2 regions of the Caulobacter sp. GW822-FHT07D08 genome follow, and region 2 is predicted to be linked to the other one. Evidence: riboswitches for the same ligand, from Rfam matches in the RefSeq annotation. Region 2 holds a riboswitch; the other holds the start of a gene.
What was found. A riboswitch is a leader RNA that binds a small molecule or an ion and turns the genes downstream of it on or off. The one in region 2 is predicted to bind glycine.

Region 1: it holds a riboswitch for glycine, as region 2 does, so the genes downstream of both, AC1RJ9_RS20805 (TonB-dependent receptor domain-containing protein) here and gcvT (glycine cleavage system aminomethyltransferase GcvT) in region 2, are expected to answer to the same signal.

What each region holds. Positions count from the first base shown of each region.
Region 1 is NZ_JBXAKU010000013.1:50,892-58,242, reverse strand. Features, by position in the region: gene AC1RJ9_RS20820 (sensor histidine kinase) at 1-17, opposite strand, end outside; gene AC1RJ9_RS20815 (response regulator transcription factor) at 14-682, opposite strand; gene AC1RJ9_RS20810 (ABC transporter substrate-binding protein) at 771-1,805, shown strand; glycine riboswitch at 2,071-2,159, shown strand; glycine riboswitch at 2,163-2,254, shown strand; gene AC1RJ9_RS20805 (TonB-dependent receptor domain-containing protein) at 2,385-5,099, shown strand; gene AC1RJ9_RS20800 (S9 family peptidase) at 5,184-7,136, shown strand; gene AC1RJ9_RS20795 (amidohydrolase family protein) at 7,188-7,351, shown strand, end outside.
Region 2 is NZ_JBXAKU010000006.1:180,472-187,822, forward strand. Features, by position in the region: gene gcvPB (aminomethyl-transferring glycine dehydrogenase subunit GcvPB) at 1-1,022, opposite strand, end outside; gene gcvPA (aminomethyl-transferring glycine dehydrogenase subunit GcvPA) at 1,019-2,365, opposite strand; gene gcvH (glycine cleavage system protein GcvH) at 2,487-2,852, opposite strand; gene gcvT (glycine cleavage system aminomethyltransferase GcvT) at 2,868-3,980, opposite strand; glycine riboswitch at 4,145-4,235, opposite strand; gene AC1RJ9_RS13500 (zinc-dependent metalloprotease) at 4,427-6,925, opposite strand; gene argS (arginine--tRNA ligase) at 7,008-7,351, opposite strand, start outside.

The DNA.
Region 1 (7,351 bases), on a different contig from region 2:
CAAGGCCTGGCCTTCATGGATCGATCCGGTAGCCCACGCCCCGCAGCGTACTCAGGCGCGGGCCGTCCGGCGCCAGCTTGCGTCGCAGTCGGCCGACATGGACGTCCAGGGCGTTGGGCGAGGGGGCCTGTTCGTCGGGAAACACCTCGGCGGCCAGGCGGTCGCGCTCGACGACCCGGCCGGGACGCGCGGCCAGCGCCTTCAGCACGGCCCATTCCCGCGGACGCAGGTCCAGCCGCCGCTCGCCGATCCAGGCCGCGCCGGCTTCCCAGTCGCAGACCAGCGCGCCGACATGGGCCGTCCGGGTGGCGTAGCCGCCCTTGCGCCGCGCTACCGCACGCACCCGGGCCACGAGCTCGAACGGGTCGAACGGCTTCAGCACGTAATCGTCCGCGCCCATGTCCAGGCCGGCGATGCGATCACGCACCGCGTCGCGCGCGGTCAACATGACGATCGGGGTCAGCACGCCCTCGCGGCGCAGCCGGCCCAGGATCTCGAAGCCGTCGATGTCGGGCAGGCCGATGTCCAGGACGACGGCGTCGAAGTCGGCCCCATGCGCCAGGGCCAAGGCCAGGGCGGCCTCGCCGGTCTCGGCGCAGACGGGCTCGTGCCCTTCGCTCTCCAGCGTCGCGGTCAGGGAGCGACGCAGAGGCGGATCATCCTCGACAACCAGTATCTTCATCGGGGATGTAGGAACCGAACACGCAGGGGAGGTCATCATCCGACGCCGATTGCCTCATCAGGTCAAGAGACGCGGGCCCGTGGCGATCATGGCGGCGCTGGCCCTGGCGGCCGCGCTGGCCGGCTGCGCGCCGAAGTCGATCGGGCAGGCGACGAGCGGCTGGGATATTCGCGCCGCGGAGCGCGAGGGCGAGCTCGTTGTCTATCTCAACACCGATGTCCACCAGGTGATCGGCGAGGGCTTCCGCAAGCGCTTTCCCAAGATCAAGGTCCGCTTCGTCGAGTTGGCCGCCAAACCGATGCAGGCGCGCCTTATCGCCGAGACGGACGCGGGCGCGCCGGTCGCCGACGTGGCCTGGAGTTCGTCGATGGACATCCAGGTCAAGCTGATCAACGACGGCTACGCCCAGACCTATCGCAGTCCGGAGGCCAAGGGCCTGCCGGCCTGGGCCGTCTGGCGCGACCAGGGCTTCGGCGTGACGGCCGAGCCGATCGTCTTCGCCTACAACAAGAAGGCGCTGAAGGAGTCGGAGGTGCCGCGCAGCCACGCGGCGCTGCTGGCGGCCTTGCGCGCCGACCCCGAACGCTGGCGCGGCAAGATCGCCATGTACGACCCCGAAAAGAGCGGGGTGGGGTTCATGTACCTGTCGAGCGACCTGCAGGCCTATCCGGACGCCTGGGCGCTGTACGATGCGTTGGCGAAATCGGAGCCTGGCCTGTTCGTGCCCGGCGCGCCGCTGCTGACCAGCCTGTCAGGGGCGCACGACCTGGCCTACGACATGAATGGTTTCTATGCCGACTGGTGGGCGCGCCATCGCAACGCCGACATCGGCTATGTCGTGCCCAGCGACTATCACCTGTCGCTCTCGCGCGTGGCCTTCATCACCCGCTCGGCGCCGCATCCGAAGGCGGCCCGGGTGTTTCTGGACTATCTGATGTCGGACGAAGGGCAGAGGCGACTGGCCCAGGCCAGGCTGACGCCGATCCGCCCCATCGCCGGCGCGCCGGCGCTGGGCGCGGCCGGCCGCCCGATCCGTGTCGGTCCCGCCCTGCTGGCCAATTTCGACCAGGGGCGGCGCGCCGAATTGCTGGCGCGCTGGAAAGCCGCGACCGCCGATCATTGATATTGCTTAAATATAGATCATTATCCGCCTTAAAAATAATCACTTTCGGCCAGGTTCACGAAAGCTTCGCGGTTTTTGCCTCTGGCCCCGATAAGCCCAAGCTGTCACCGACCTATCACCTTCACGGATCGCGCGGCGACGGACGAACGCGCATCGTGCCCACCGGTTGAACTCAGGGGGATTCCTTTCGTCCTCATCGCGGGCCGGGCAACATTGTACCGAATTTCGACGCTTTGACGCGATGGGGCGAGCCGGTCGTATTGACCTGGCTCTCGCGGAAGAGATCGGGTCAGCCCGACGCCGAAGGCGCAACCGCCCCGGAAACGCTCAGGCAACAGGGACCGCAGAGCACGAGGACGCTGGAAAGCAGGACCGCTCCACAAGTGAGCGGCCTCGCCGAAGGAGCAAGGGCGCGACCGCGTCTGAATCTCTCAGGCCAAGGGACAGCGGGGGCAGAGGAACCGCCTGGCGGAGTCCGGGAAGGCGCACGTCTTTCCGAGCGCCGCGACCGACGCGACCGAACAAGCGGGCGCGCGGGAGAGAGCGACTGTCGACTGCTAAAACATAGGGGATCTTACTTTGACCATTTCACGCCAAACTCGCCGGGGACTGCTGCTGGGCTGCAGCCTGGTTCCCGCCGTCCTGGCCCTGCACGGCGCCGCCTTTGCCCAGGACGCCGCCCAGAACACCGCCAAGACCGACGACACCAGCGTCGGTGAGATCATCGTCACGGCCTCGCGCATCGACCGCGCCGGCTTCGAGGCGCCCACCCCGACGGTGCGGGTCACCGCCCAGGACCTGAGCGTCGGCGCCCGCCCGAACATCGCCGCGGCCCTGAACGACCTGCCGCAGTTCCGCGCCACGACCTCTGCTCAGACCACCGGCACCAACACGGGCGCGGGCAACGCCCCGGTCGACCTGCGTGGCCTCGGCATCAGCCGCACCCTGGTGCTGCTGGATGGCCGCCGCTTCTCGGGCGACAACGACCTGAACCTGATCCCCAGCGTCCTGACCAAGGGCGTCGACGTGGTGACCGGCGGCGCTTCGGCCGCCTGGGGCTCCGGCGCCGTGGCCGGCGTGGTCAACATCAGCATCGACCGCACCTTCACCGGCCTGAAGCTGGGCGTGGAGGCGGGCGAGTCCTCGTACCACGACGCCAAGCAGGTCCGCATCGAGGCGGCGGCGGGCAAGAGCTTCGCCGACGGCCGCGGTCATTTCGTGATCGGCGGCGAATACATCGACAATGACGGGGTCATCCCGAAGAACAGCCGGCCGAACATCGGCCGCTGGGCCACGGTCTCGAACGGCGCGGGCCGCTTCATCCTGGCCCCCAATGTCGGCTTTTCGAACGCGGCCTACGGCGGCCTGATCATGTCGGGCGTGCTGAAGGGGCAGGCCTTTAATCCCGACGGCAGCCTGCGCACCTTCAACGGCGGCACGGTGATCGGCACCAATTCGGTCGGCGGCGAAGGTCCGTCCAACGACGACCTCTCGCCCCTCGTTACGCCGCAGAAGCGCTACGCCGCCATGGCCAGCGTCACCTACGATCTGACCGACAAGATCAAGATGACGGCCGAGCTGCGCCGCTCGCGGATGTGGAACAACTACATCTGGTTCGGCGACCACAACCGCGGCAACCTGACGATCAAGTCGGACAACGCCTATCTGCCGACGGCGGTGAAGTCGGCCCTGGCGGCGGCGGGACAGACCTCGTTCACCATGGGCCGCTTCAACACCGAGGCCTATCCGACGATCGACTTCGAGCGCGTCTCGACCCAGGGGACCATCGCGTTCGACGGCGCGTTCGGCGACGGCTGGCGCTGGAGCGCCTATTACAGCCACGGTGAGAACGAGAACAACATCGACACCCCTGGGTTCTTCCTGACCCAGAACTACGCCAACGCCGTCGACTCGGTGATCAGCCCGACCACCGGCCAGCCGATCTGCCGGGTCGCCCTGACCAACGCCTCGACCAACTGCGTGCCGATCAACCTGTTCGGCCAGGGCGCGCCTTCGAGGGCGGCGCTGGACTATGTGACCGGCACGCCGTCCATGCGCGAGACCAGCAAGCTGGATGTCGGCGGCTTCAGCCTGCGCGGCGAGCCCTTCAGCCTGCCTGCCGGCCCGGTCTCGGTCGCCGTCGGCGCCGAGGCCCGCAAGGAGTCGGTCGACCGCACGGTCGGCGCCCTGGACGCGGCCAAGGCCTTCACAAGCTTCAGCTTCTCGGCCATGGCCGGCGACTACAGCGTCAAGGAAGCCTTCGCCGAAGTGCTTGTGCCGGTGATCCGCGACGTGCCCGTCTTCAACAAGCTGGAAGTCAACGCCGCCGCCCGCGTCTCCGACTACAACACCACCGGCTCGATCTGGTCGTGGAAGCTGGGCGCCACCAACGAGTTCTTCCCGGGGTTCCGGGGACGGATCACCAAGTCGCGCGACATCCGTTCGGCCAACCTGACCGAACTCTTCACCACCAGCACGACCGGCTACAACACGATCGTCGACCCGAAGACCAATTCCAGCGTCTACGTGCTGACCAATGGCGGCGGCAATGCGAACCTGACGCCTGAAACGGCCAAGACCTTCACCACCGGCTTCGTCTATTCGCCGCCGGCCCTTCCGGGCTTCAACATCTCGGTCGACTATTTCGACATCGACATCGACAACGTGATCACCACCGTGTCGGCGCAAGACATCGTCACGCGCTGCGCCAACGGCAATGCCGACATGTGTTCGCGCGTCACTCGCGACGCCACCGGCGGGATCTCGCGGATCGTCTCGACCTACGTCAACCTGGCCAACTACAAGACCGACGGCGTCGACGCCGAGATCTCGTACGCGACCAATCTCGACCGCCTGATCCCCGACGCGCCCGGCCGCATCCGCGCCCGCTGGCTGATGACCTGGGTCAACAGCCTGACCACCAACGACGGCGTCAGCAAGATCGAGTACGTCAAGTCGCAAGGCTATTCGTTCGGCCTGGGCACGCCCAAGAGCCGCATGACCGCGGCGCTCGACTGGTCGGGCAAGGTGTTCAGCGCCAACCTGCGGGCGCGCTATATCTCGCCGGGCACGTACAACCGAACGGTCGACCTCGTGAACGGCCACATCAAGGCCTACACCTATGTCGACCTGGGCGTTCAGGCGAAGCTGCCCGAGGTCATGGGCCATGAGGTCGAGCTCTACGCCAACGCGACCAATCTCTTCGACAAGAACCCGCCCGTCTCGTCGCTGTACTCGCCGTACTACGACGTGATCGGTCGCTATGTGACCGTCGGCGCGCGGATGCGTTTCTAAGCCCGCCCGACATTGCGCCGCCGGTTGCTTCCCCTAGCTCCCCCCGCCGGCGGCGCTCCCCCTTTCTTCAGAGGCATTCTCCAGATGATCTCTCGTCATGCCCTGGCGCTGGCCCTTTTGGCCGCCGCCGCCGCGACTCCGCTGGCCACGCCTTTGGCGGCCCAGACCGTCGCGCCGCCCGCCACCATCGTCGTCGACGGCGCGCCGGCCATTCCGCAAGAGCTGGTCGCGGCCGCCGCGCCCTATCTGCAGGCGCGCCACGCCAACTTCCTGGGCTGGAACACCGCCGACCGCTCGATGCTGATCAAGACCCGCTTCGGCGGCTCCGATCAGGTCCACGTCGTGGCCAAGCCCGAGGGCGACCGCCGCCAGATCAGCTTCGAGAACGAGCCGATCCTGGCCGCGGCCCTGTCGCCCAAGGGCGGCGCGCTGGTGATCCAGAAGGACAAGGGCGGCGACGAGTTCTACCAGCTCTACGTGCTGGAGGCCGGCCGTCCGCGCCTGATCACCGACGGCAAGAGCCGCAACTGGTTCGGCGCCTGGTCGCCGGACGGCAAGCTGGTCGGCTACGCCTCGTCGCGTCGCAACGGCGCGGACATGGACCTCTATGTCGTCGACCCGAAGGACCCCAAGACCGACCGCCTGGTGGCCCAGGTCACCGGCGGCGGCTGGAACATCGCCGACTTCTCGGCGGACGGCGCCAAGGCGCTCGTGCTGAACCGCATGTCGGTCAACGAGGCCATGGTCTACGAACTGGACCTGGCCAGCGGCAAGATGAAGCCCCTGACCGATCCCAAGGCCAAGGTCTCGTACGTCGATCCGAAGTACGCCCACGACGGCTCGGTCTGGCTAACTTCGAACAAGGGCTCCGACTTCCAGCGCCTGGGCAAGCTGGACGGCAAGGGCGGCTTCGTCCCGGTCTCCAAGGAGCCGCAGTGGGATGTCAGCGACTTCGCCGTCTCGCCGGATGGCGCATTCGCGGTCTACGCCATCAATGAGGCCGGCGTGTCGCGCGTGCGGGTGCTGGACCTGGCCACCGGCGCGGTCCGCCCGGTGACGGGCCTGCCGGCTGGCGTCATCCCCTACAGCATCGGCGCGGCGATCGACATCGCGCCGTGGGGCGAGATTGGCCTCAGCATGGCCTCGGCCAAGGTGCCGGGCGACGCCTTCTCGATCGACCCCAAGACCCTGGCCGTCACCCAGTGGACCCACAGCGAGACCGGCGGCCTGGATCCCAGCCTCAACGTCGAGCCCAAGCTGGTCGAAGTCGCCAGCTTCGACGGCGAGAAGGTCTCGGGCTTCCTCTACCAGCCCGACCCGGCCAAGTTCCCCGGCAAGCGGCCGCTGATCGTCGACATCCACGGCGGTCCGGAAGGCCAGACCCGTCCCGACTTCCTGGGTGGGAACAACTATCTGCTGAACGAGCTGGGCATCGCGCTGTTCTTCCCGAACGTGCGCGGCTCGACCGGCTATGGCGCGCGGTTCGTCAATCTCGACAACGGCCCGTTCAAGCGCGAGGACTCGGTGAAGGACATCGGCGCCTTCCTCGACACGCTGGAGAAGGACCCGGCCCTGGACGCCAGCCGCTTCGCCGTCAACGGCGTCTCGTACGGCGGCTACATGTGCTACGCCTCGGCCACGCACTACAGCCCTCGTCTGAAGGGCGCCAACTGCTACGTCGCGATCTCGAACTTCGTCACCTTCCTGGAGAACACCCAGGCCTACCGCCGGGACCTGCGCCGGGTGGAGTATGGCGACGAGCGCGATCCCAAGCAGCGCGAACAGCTGATGCAGATCTCGCCGCTGACCAGCGTCGACAAGATCACCACGCCGCTGTTGGTGGCCACGGGCGGGACAGACCCGCGCGTGCCGCCGTCCGAAGCCGACCAGATGATCAAGGCCGTCCGCGCCAACGGAGGTTCGGTCTGGCACGTGCTGGCCAAGAACGAGGGTCACGTTTTCCGTAAGAAGGAGAACGACGACTACTATTTCTGGACCAGCATCATGTTCTGGCGAAAGACGCTGCTGGGCCAGTAGGGCAGGCGAGGGCGCGGGACCAAGGTTCCGCGCCTTTCCTTGGAAGGATTGATGACCTTGTCGAGCCTTTTGCGTTGCGCGACCGCCTTGGCGCTGTTGCTTTCGAGCGGCCGGGCCTGGGCGGGGCCGGCGATCGACCACCACATGCACGTCCATTCGCCGGCGATCCTCGAGATCCTCCCGGCCTATTGCGCCAGCCCCAAGCGCAAGAGTCC
Region 2 (7,351 bases):
GCGTGCTCGACCAGGGTGAAGCCGTCGTGGCCGTGGACCAGCCAGGGCGTTGGCGCGAAGGGCGCCAAAGCCTCCGACAGCACCACAGGACCCGCGCCCGGACCGCCGCCGCCGTGGGGCGTCGAGAAGGTCTTGTGCAGGTTGATGTGCATGGCGTCGACGCCCAGGTCGCCCGGGCGCACCCGGCCGACGATGGCGTTGAAATTGGCGCCGTCGCAGTAGAAGTAGGCTCCGGCCGCGTGGGTCAGCCGGGCGATCTCGACGACGTCGCGCTCGAACAGGCCGCAGGTATTGGGGTTGGTGACCATGATCGCCGCGACGTGGTCGCCGAGCTTGGACTCCAGGTCCGCCATGTCCACCCGGCCGTCTTCCGTCTGGGCGATCTCGACGACAGTGTAGCCGACGAAGGCCGCCGTGGCCGGGTTGGTGCCGTGGGCGCTGGTCGGGGCGAGCACCGTCTTGCGGTGGCCCTGACCGTTGGCTTCGTGGGCCGCGCGGATGGCCAGCATGCCGCACATCTCGCCGTGGGCGCCGGCCTTGGGCGTCAGGGCCACGGCCGGCATGCCGGTCAGGGTCTTCAGCCAGTGGGCCAGGCGGTCCATCAGCTGCAGGGCGCCCTGCACGGTCGACTGCGGCTGCAGCGGGTGAATGTCCGAGAAGCCCGGCAGACGCGCCATCTTCTCGTTCAGGCGCGGGTTGTGCTTCATCGTGCACGAGCCCAGCGGATACAGCGCCAGGTCGATGGCGTGGTTCTTTTGGCTGAGGCGCACATAGTGGCGGACCGCTTCGGGCTCCGACAGGCCCGGCAGACCGATCGGCTCGGCGCGCAGCAGGCCGGCCAGATCGCCCGACGGCGCGGCGGCCTCGGGCAGGTCGACGCCGGTCTTGTCCCAGCCGTTCAGTTCGAAGATCAGGGCCTCGTCCTGAAGGAGACCACGACCGCCGGTCAGGGTCTCGTGGCTGGTGGCGGCGTCGTTCGCGGTTTCGGGGCGCGTGGGGCGGCCGACGTTGTTCATGCTCATTGGGCCACCGCCTTGGTGAGGATCTTGGCGAAGAAGGGGATGTCGATATCGAGCGTGGTCTCGGTAGCCGCGACCAGCAGCACGTCGTTCAGGCCCGCGTCCGCGTCGAGGCGCGAGAACGGCACGCCGGCGATGACGCCATGGCCGGCCAGGGTCTCGACGACCTCGGCCGCGTCCTTCGGCAGCTTGATCGCGAACTCGTTGAAAAAGCGCGGGGTCAGGATCTCGACACCCGGCACGGCCTTCAGGGCGTCGCGCAGGGCGACCGCCTTCTGGTGGTTCAGGGCGGCAAGCTGGCGCAGGCCGGTCTCGCCCAGCAGGCTCATGTGGATCGAGAAGGCCAGGGCGCAGAGGCCGCTGTTGGTGCAGATGTTCGAAGTGGCCTTGTCGCGACGGATATGTTGCTCGCGGGTCGACAGGGTCAGCACGAAGCCGCGCTTGCCATCGGCGTCGACGGTCTCGCCGCACAGGCGGCCCGGCATCTGGCGGACGAACTTCTCCTTGCAGGCGAAGAGGCCGACATAGGGGCCGCCGAAGTTCAGGCCATTGCCGATCGACTGGCCCTCGGCCACGGCGATGTCGGCGCCCATCTCGCCGGGCGACTTCAGCAGGCCGTACGAGACCGCCTCGGTGGTCACGACGATCAGCAGCGCGCCGGCCGCCTGGGCGGCTTCGGCGATCCGGGTCACGTCGGTGACCGTGCCGAACACGTTCGGGGTCTGGACGACGACGCAAGCGGTGTCGGCGTCGATGGCGGCGATCACCGCGTCCTCGGCGTCGACCGCCGGAGCCAAGGCCTCCGTCGCGACGCCGGCCGCGTGGGCCAGGGTCTCGATGGTCTCGACATAGTGCGGGTGGACGCCGCCCGACATCACCGCCTTGTTCCGGCGGGTGACGCGCTGGGCCATCATCACGGCCTCGGCCGCGCCGGTCGAACCGTCATAGAGCGAGGCGTTGGCCACCTCCATCCCGGTCAGGGCCGCGACCTGGCTCTGGAATTCGAACAGCACCTGCAAGGTGCCTTGGGCGATTTCCGGCTGGTAGGGCGTGTAGCTCGTCAGGAACTCCGACCGCTGGATGATGTGGTCGACCGTGGCCGGCACGTGGTGGCGATAGGCGCCGGCCCCGCAGAAGAACGGTCCCTCCCCCGCGGCGCGATTGCGACGAGCCAGGCCGGCCATCTCGCGCTCGACTTCGATCTCGCCGGCGTGCAGCGGCAGGTCGACGGTTCCGGAACGCTGGGCCGAGGCCGGCACGTCGATGAACAGGTCGTCGATCGACTTGACGCCGATCGCGCCGAGCATCTCGACGCGGTCTTCGGGGGTCAGGGGGAGGTAACGCATTGTGTTATCGCACCTAGCTTGTCATCCCGGCCGTAGCGGAGCGGAGAGCCGGGACCTCGGAAAGCGCGGCGCTTCCGGCGGTCCCGGATCGGCCTGCGGCCGTCCGGGATGACAGATAAAGTTAGAGAGTCGCGAGGAACGCTTCGTACGCGTCGCGGTCCATCAGGGCGTCGACCTCGGCCGGGTTCGACAGCTGGATCTTGGCGAACCAGCCGCCGCTTTCCGGCAGGGCGTTGACGGTTTCCGGCGCGTCGCCCAGCTCGGCATTGCCCTCGATGACCTCGCCCGACACCGGGGCGTAGACGTCCGAGGCGGCCTTGACGCTCTCGACCACGGCGAGGTTCTCGCCCTGCTTCACGGTCTTGCCGGCTTCCGGAACCTCGACGAACACCACGTCGCCCAGCTGCTCGGCGGCATAGGCGGTGATGCCGACGGTGGCCACGTCGCCTTGGACGATGACCCATTCATGATCTTTGGTGAAACGCATTGCCTGGGCCCTTGATTAGAGTTTGCGGACGTAACGGTTGGCGACGAACGGGGTGGCGACCACTTCAGCGGCGGCGGCCTTTCCACGAACGATGACCTTGAGCTTCGCCCCCACGGCCGCATAGGCCGGCGGGGCGAAACCGATGGCGATGGGGAAACCCAGGCTGGGGGCGAAGCCGCCGCTGGTCACCTTGCCGATGACATTGCCTTCTTCGTCGGCGATCTCGGCGCCTTCGCGGGCCGGCGCGCCTTCCAGCACCTTCAGATTGACGCGGACGCGCGACATCTCGCCGGCCAGTTCCTTGGCGATCCGGGCCGCGCCGAGATAGTCGCCGGCCTCGCGGCGCGACTTGCCGACCGCGAAGTTCAGACCGGCCTCGATCGGCGAGACCGTCTCGTCCAGGTCATGGCCGTACAGCGGCAGGCCCGCTTCCAGGCGCAGGCTGTCGCGCGCGCCCAGGCCGATCGGCTTGACGCGCTCGTCGGCCAGCAGGGTGTTCCAGATGCGCTCGGCGGCGTCGGCCGGGACCGAGATCTCGTAGCCGTCCTCGCCCGTATAGCCCGAGCGCGAGATGATCGCGTCGACGCCGAAGGCGGTCAGGGCCAGCGTGTCCATGAACACCATGCCGGCGGCTTCCGGCACATGGGCGGCCAGGACGACGGCGGCCTGCGGACCTTGCAGCGCCAGCAGCGCGCGGTCCTCGAGACGGGTCACCGTGGCCTCGCCGGCCAGGGCCTCGGCGATGATCTTGTAGTCGTTGTCCTTGCAGGCGCCGTTGACCACCACGAACAGGCCGTCGTCGTCGGGGCGCGCCGTCATCAGGTCGTCGATGATCCCGCCCTCGGCGTTCAGCAGCACGCCGTAGCGCTGCTTGCCGGGCTTCAGGCCCTGGTAGTCGGCCGAGACTACCTTCTCGAAGCTCTTGGCGGGGTTCTCACCGCGCAGGCGCGCCTGGCCCATGTGCGAGACGTCGAACAGGCCGGCGTGCTCGCGGGTCCAGAGGTGCTCCTTCAGCACCCCGTCCTTGTACTGCACCGGCATCGAATAGCCGGCGAACGGCACCATGCGCGCGCCAAGCGCTACGTGGGCCTCGTACAACGGGGTCTTCTTGAGGTCTTGATCGGACACTGGACAGGCTCCAAGCGGGGTCGGCGACGGGACCGGCGTCCGCCGGCAAGTCGCCCCCGCTGTCCCTTGGACCTGAGAGATTCCGGCCTCGCCCCTCTGCCGGACGGGTTTGGCCTTGCTCCTTCGGCGAGCCGCCCTTTCGGGAGGCCTCTTTCCAGCGTTCCTAAACCCGCGCGGTCCTTTTGCCTGAGCGTTTCCGGGGCGGTTGCGCCTTCGGCCTCGGGAGCGAATCCCGATGTCTCCCGCGAGGGTCGTCGGGGTGATGCGGGAGGGTCACCTCAGAGTCAAGCTGGACCGGCTTCTTTCAACTCCGATTTCCCCGGCGAATGCCGGGGCCCAGATTCATTAGTGAGAGTCGGACGTGCTCGCGCCCACGCGACGAGCAGAACCACTAGCGCGCTTGGCTTCGATCTGGGCCCCGGCATTCGCCGGGGAGATCGGATAACTTAGAGGTTCAAGTCTACAAACCAATCGTCCTCGCCGATCGGCGGGCCGGGCGGGATGACGATCTTGGCCTTGCCTTCCTCGATCAGCCCGGCCAGGCGGTCGCCGCTTTCGTCGGTAATGACACCAGCCAGGGCGCGAGCCTGGGCGCGGTCGGCGGCGTCGCTTGCGGTCACGGCCTTGAGCCCCTTGCCCCAGTCGGCCAGACGCGCGCGGATCACCGCGGCGGCGGTCGGGGACAGGTCCTTGTCGCCCAGGGCGTTGGCCAGATTCACCACCATCCTCTGGCGGACGCGGCGCGCCAGCTCGGCTTGGCGGCCCGTCGCCTTGCCGTCGAAGGCGGCGAAGGCCAGGGCCTTGTCCAACAGCCCCTCGACACCCGGCTGGGCCGGATCGCGGCGCTTGGCCTCCATGAGACGGTTCAGGCGCGCCGGCGCGAACAGGTCGCCCCAGACGAGGTCGGCGGCGACGTCCGCCGTCGCCGGCAGGTCGAAGACCGGCCCCGGGCCGAAGGTCTCGATGTCATTGGCCTTGTCGGCGCCCTGCGACTGGCCCGAGGTCAGGACATCCAGGGTCTTGTCGGAGAGGTCCAGCGCGGCGGGCGTCAGCGTCCGCAGCAGAGCGTCGATGGCGGCGGCCTGGCGGGCGGGCGGGACGATCTTGCTGGCCTCCCGGCCATCGCCCTCGGCGGCGTAGGTGAAGTCGACGCCGCCGACCAGCTTGGCCGTCGCGTCGACCTGATAACGGTGGAAGATGTAGATCGGCACGATCACGCGGCGCAGATCCGCCACCGACCCGCCCTTGGGCAGATTGGGAAGCCCGAAACGGTCCAACGCGATCTTGCGCACGGCCATCAGATGGTCGAGCTCGACGACGGGGTCGGAACCGTTGTCCCAGACCGCGCCCACCGGATGCGGCGTGTCCTGCCCGCGCGCATCCTCGTCGGAGACATAGCGCAGGCCGTCGGCCTGGCTCTTGTCGGCCTTGGCCTTCAGCCAGGCCTTCTCGTCGACGCCGGCCGGAGCGACCCCATATAGCCAGTCGATCACGAACTTGTCCCAGGCGCCCACGCCGCGCCCATAGGCGTCGGAGAAGTCCAGCTGGCCGCCCTTGATGGCGATCCTCGGGGCCGGATAATCCATCACCGAGGCGCGGTCGCCATAGGTGCTGGCGGCGAAATTGTGCTGCAGGCCGATCGAGTGGCCGATCTCATGCGGGGCCAGCTGGCGCAGGCGGGCCAGCGAGATCTCGATCGGGTCGTTGGGACCGCCCTGGCCGGTGGCCGCCGCGCCTTCCAGTCCCTCGAAGATCAGCCGGTCCTGGCGGACGCGCTGCGAGCCCAGCAGCACGTCGCCCTTGATGATCTCCCCCGTGCGCGGATCGACCACCGCGTGGCCATACGACCAGCCGCGCGTCTGGCGGTGCACCCAGTTGACGACGCTGTAGCGGGCGTCCAGCGGGCTGACGCCCTCGGGCAGCAGCTCGACCTTGAAGGCGTCGATGAAGCCGGCGGCCTCGAAGGCCTGGTTCCACCAGCGGCCGCCCTCGATCAGCGCCGAGCGCACCGGCTCGGGCGCGGCGCGGTCGACATAGAACACGATCGGCTTCTTGACCGGCGAGCGGGCGGCGGTCGGATCGGTCTTTTCCAGACGGAAGCGGTGGACCAGCCGATAGACCAGCGGCTCGCCCAGCGGCGCGGAATAGTCGGCCACGGTGTGGTCGATGACGCCGACGCGCGGATCGTTCTGGCGCGGCTGATAGCCCGGCTCGGGCAGGGCCACGAACGCGTGGTGCAGGGCCAGGGTCACGTTGCGCGGATCGGGAACGATGCCGCGAACCTCCGAACCCGGATCGTCGCCGACGAAGGTCTCGACCGCCTCCAGCTCGACGTTCAGCGGGAAGACGTTCACCGCCCCCGTATCGGCGTAGGACAGGCCGTCGTTCAGGCGGAAGTCGCCCTGCTTGCCGCGCTTCAGCGTCTTGGCGACGCCCTGGGCGTCGCGGGTCAGGAAGCTGGTCACATCGACCAGCAGGCCGCCGTCCGGGCTCTCGGCCTCGATGGCGTTCGACCAGACGCTGGAGACCGGGAACGAGTCGGCCACCGCCTTCTGCTCGTCGGCCGACCCCCGCGCGGCGGAAAAGCCCCAGTTCTCGAACTGGGCGATCACCTTGCCGCCCACGCGGCGGAAGGCGATGATCTGGGTGTCGCCCGGCGCCGAGCGGTCCAGGCCTGTCGGGTTCGAGCCCAGACCCGACCGCAGATAGGTCTGGTAGATGTAGCGCCCGGCGATCCCGTCCGCGCCCGGCTTGGGCAGCAGCACCAGGATCTTGCCGTCCTTCTTGTCGACGAACACTGGCAGGAGGCCGTTCTTGCGCTCCAGGCCGGCGGTGGCGTCGGCGTACTTGTCGGTTTTAGACTTGGCCTTCTCGGCGAAGGCCGGCGCGGCGATCGCGCTGACGCAGGCGCTCGCCATCAACATGGCGACCACGGACTTGTTCATAACCCCTCCCGACACACGCAAGCGCGGCCGGGACTGTCGTGCGCCCCCGCGGCGATTGCAACCGCCGCGAGGCGCTCGAACCCTACATCCGTTCCGGCGCTTCGATGCCGAGCAGGTCGAGGGCCAGCAGCAGCTGGCGCAGGGTGGTCTCGGCCAGGCTCAGGCGCGAGGCGCGCAGTTCCTCGGTGTCGGCGCTGACGATCGGGCAGGCGGCGTAGAACTTCGAGAACGACTGGGCCAGCTTGTAGGCGTGCTCGGCCACGAAGTTGGGGGCCTTCTTGTCATAGGCCTCCTGCAGGGCGCCCTCGAAGGCGTCCAGCAGCATGGCCAGGTCCCGCTCCGCAGGCTCGCGGATCACGATGCGGCCGGCGACGGCGCCGGCCTCGGCGGCGCGGCGCAGCACGCTCTTGATGCGCACCGACTGGT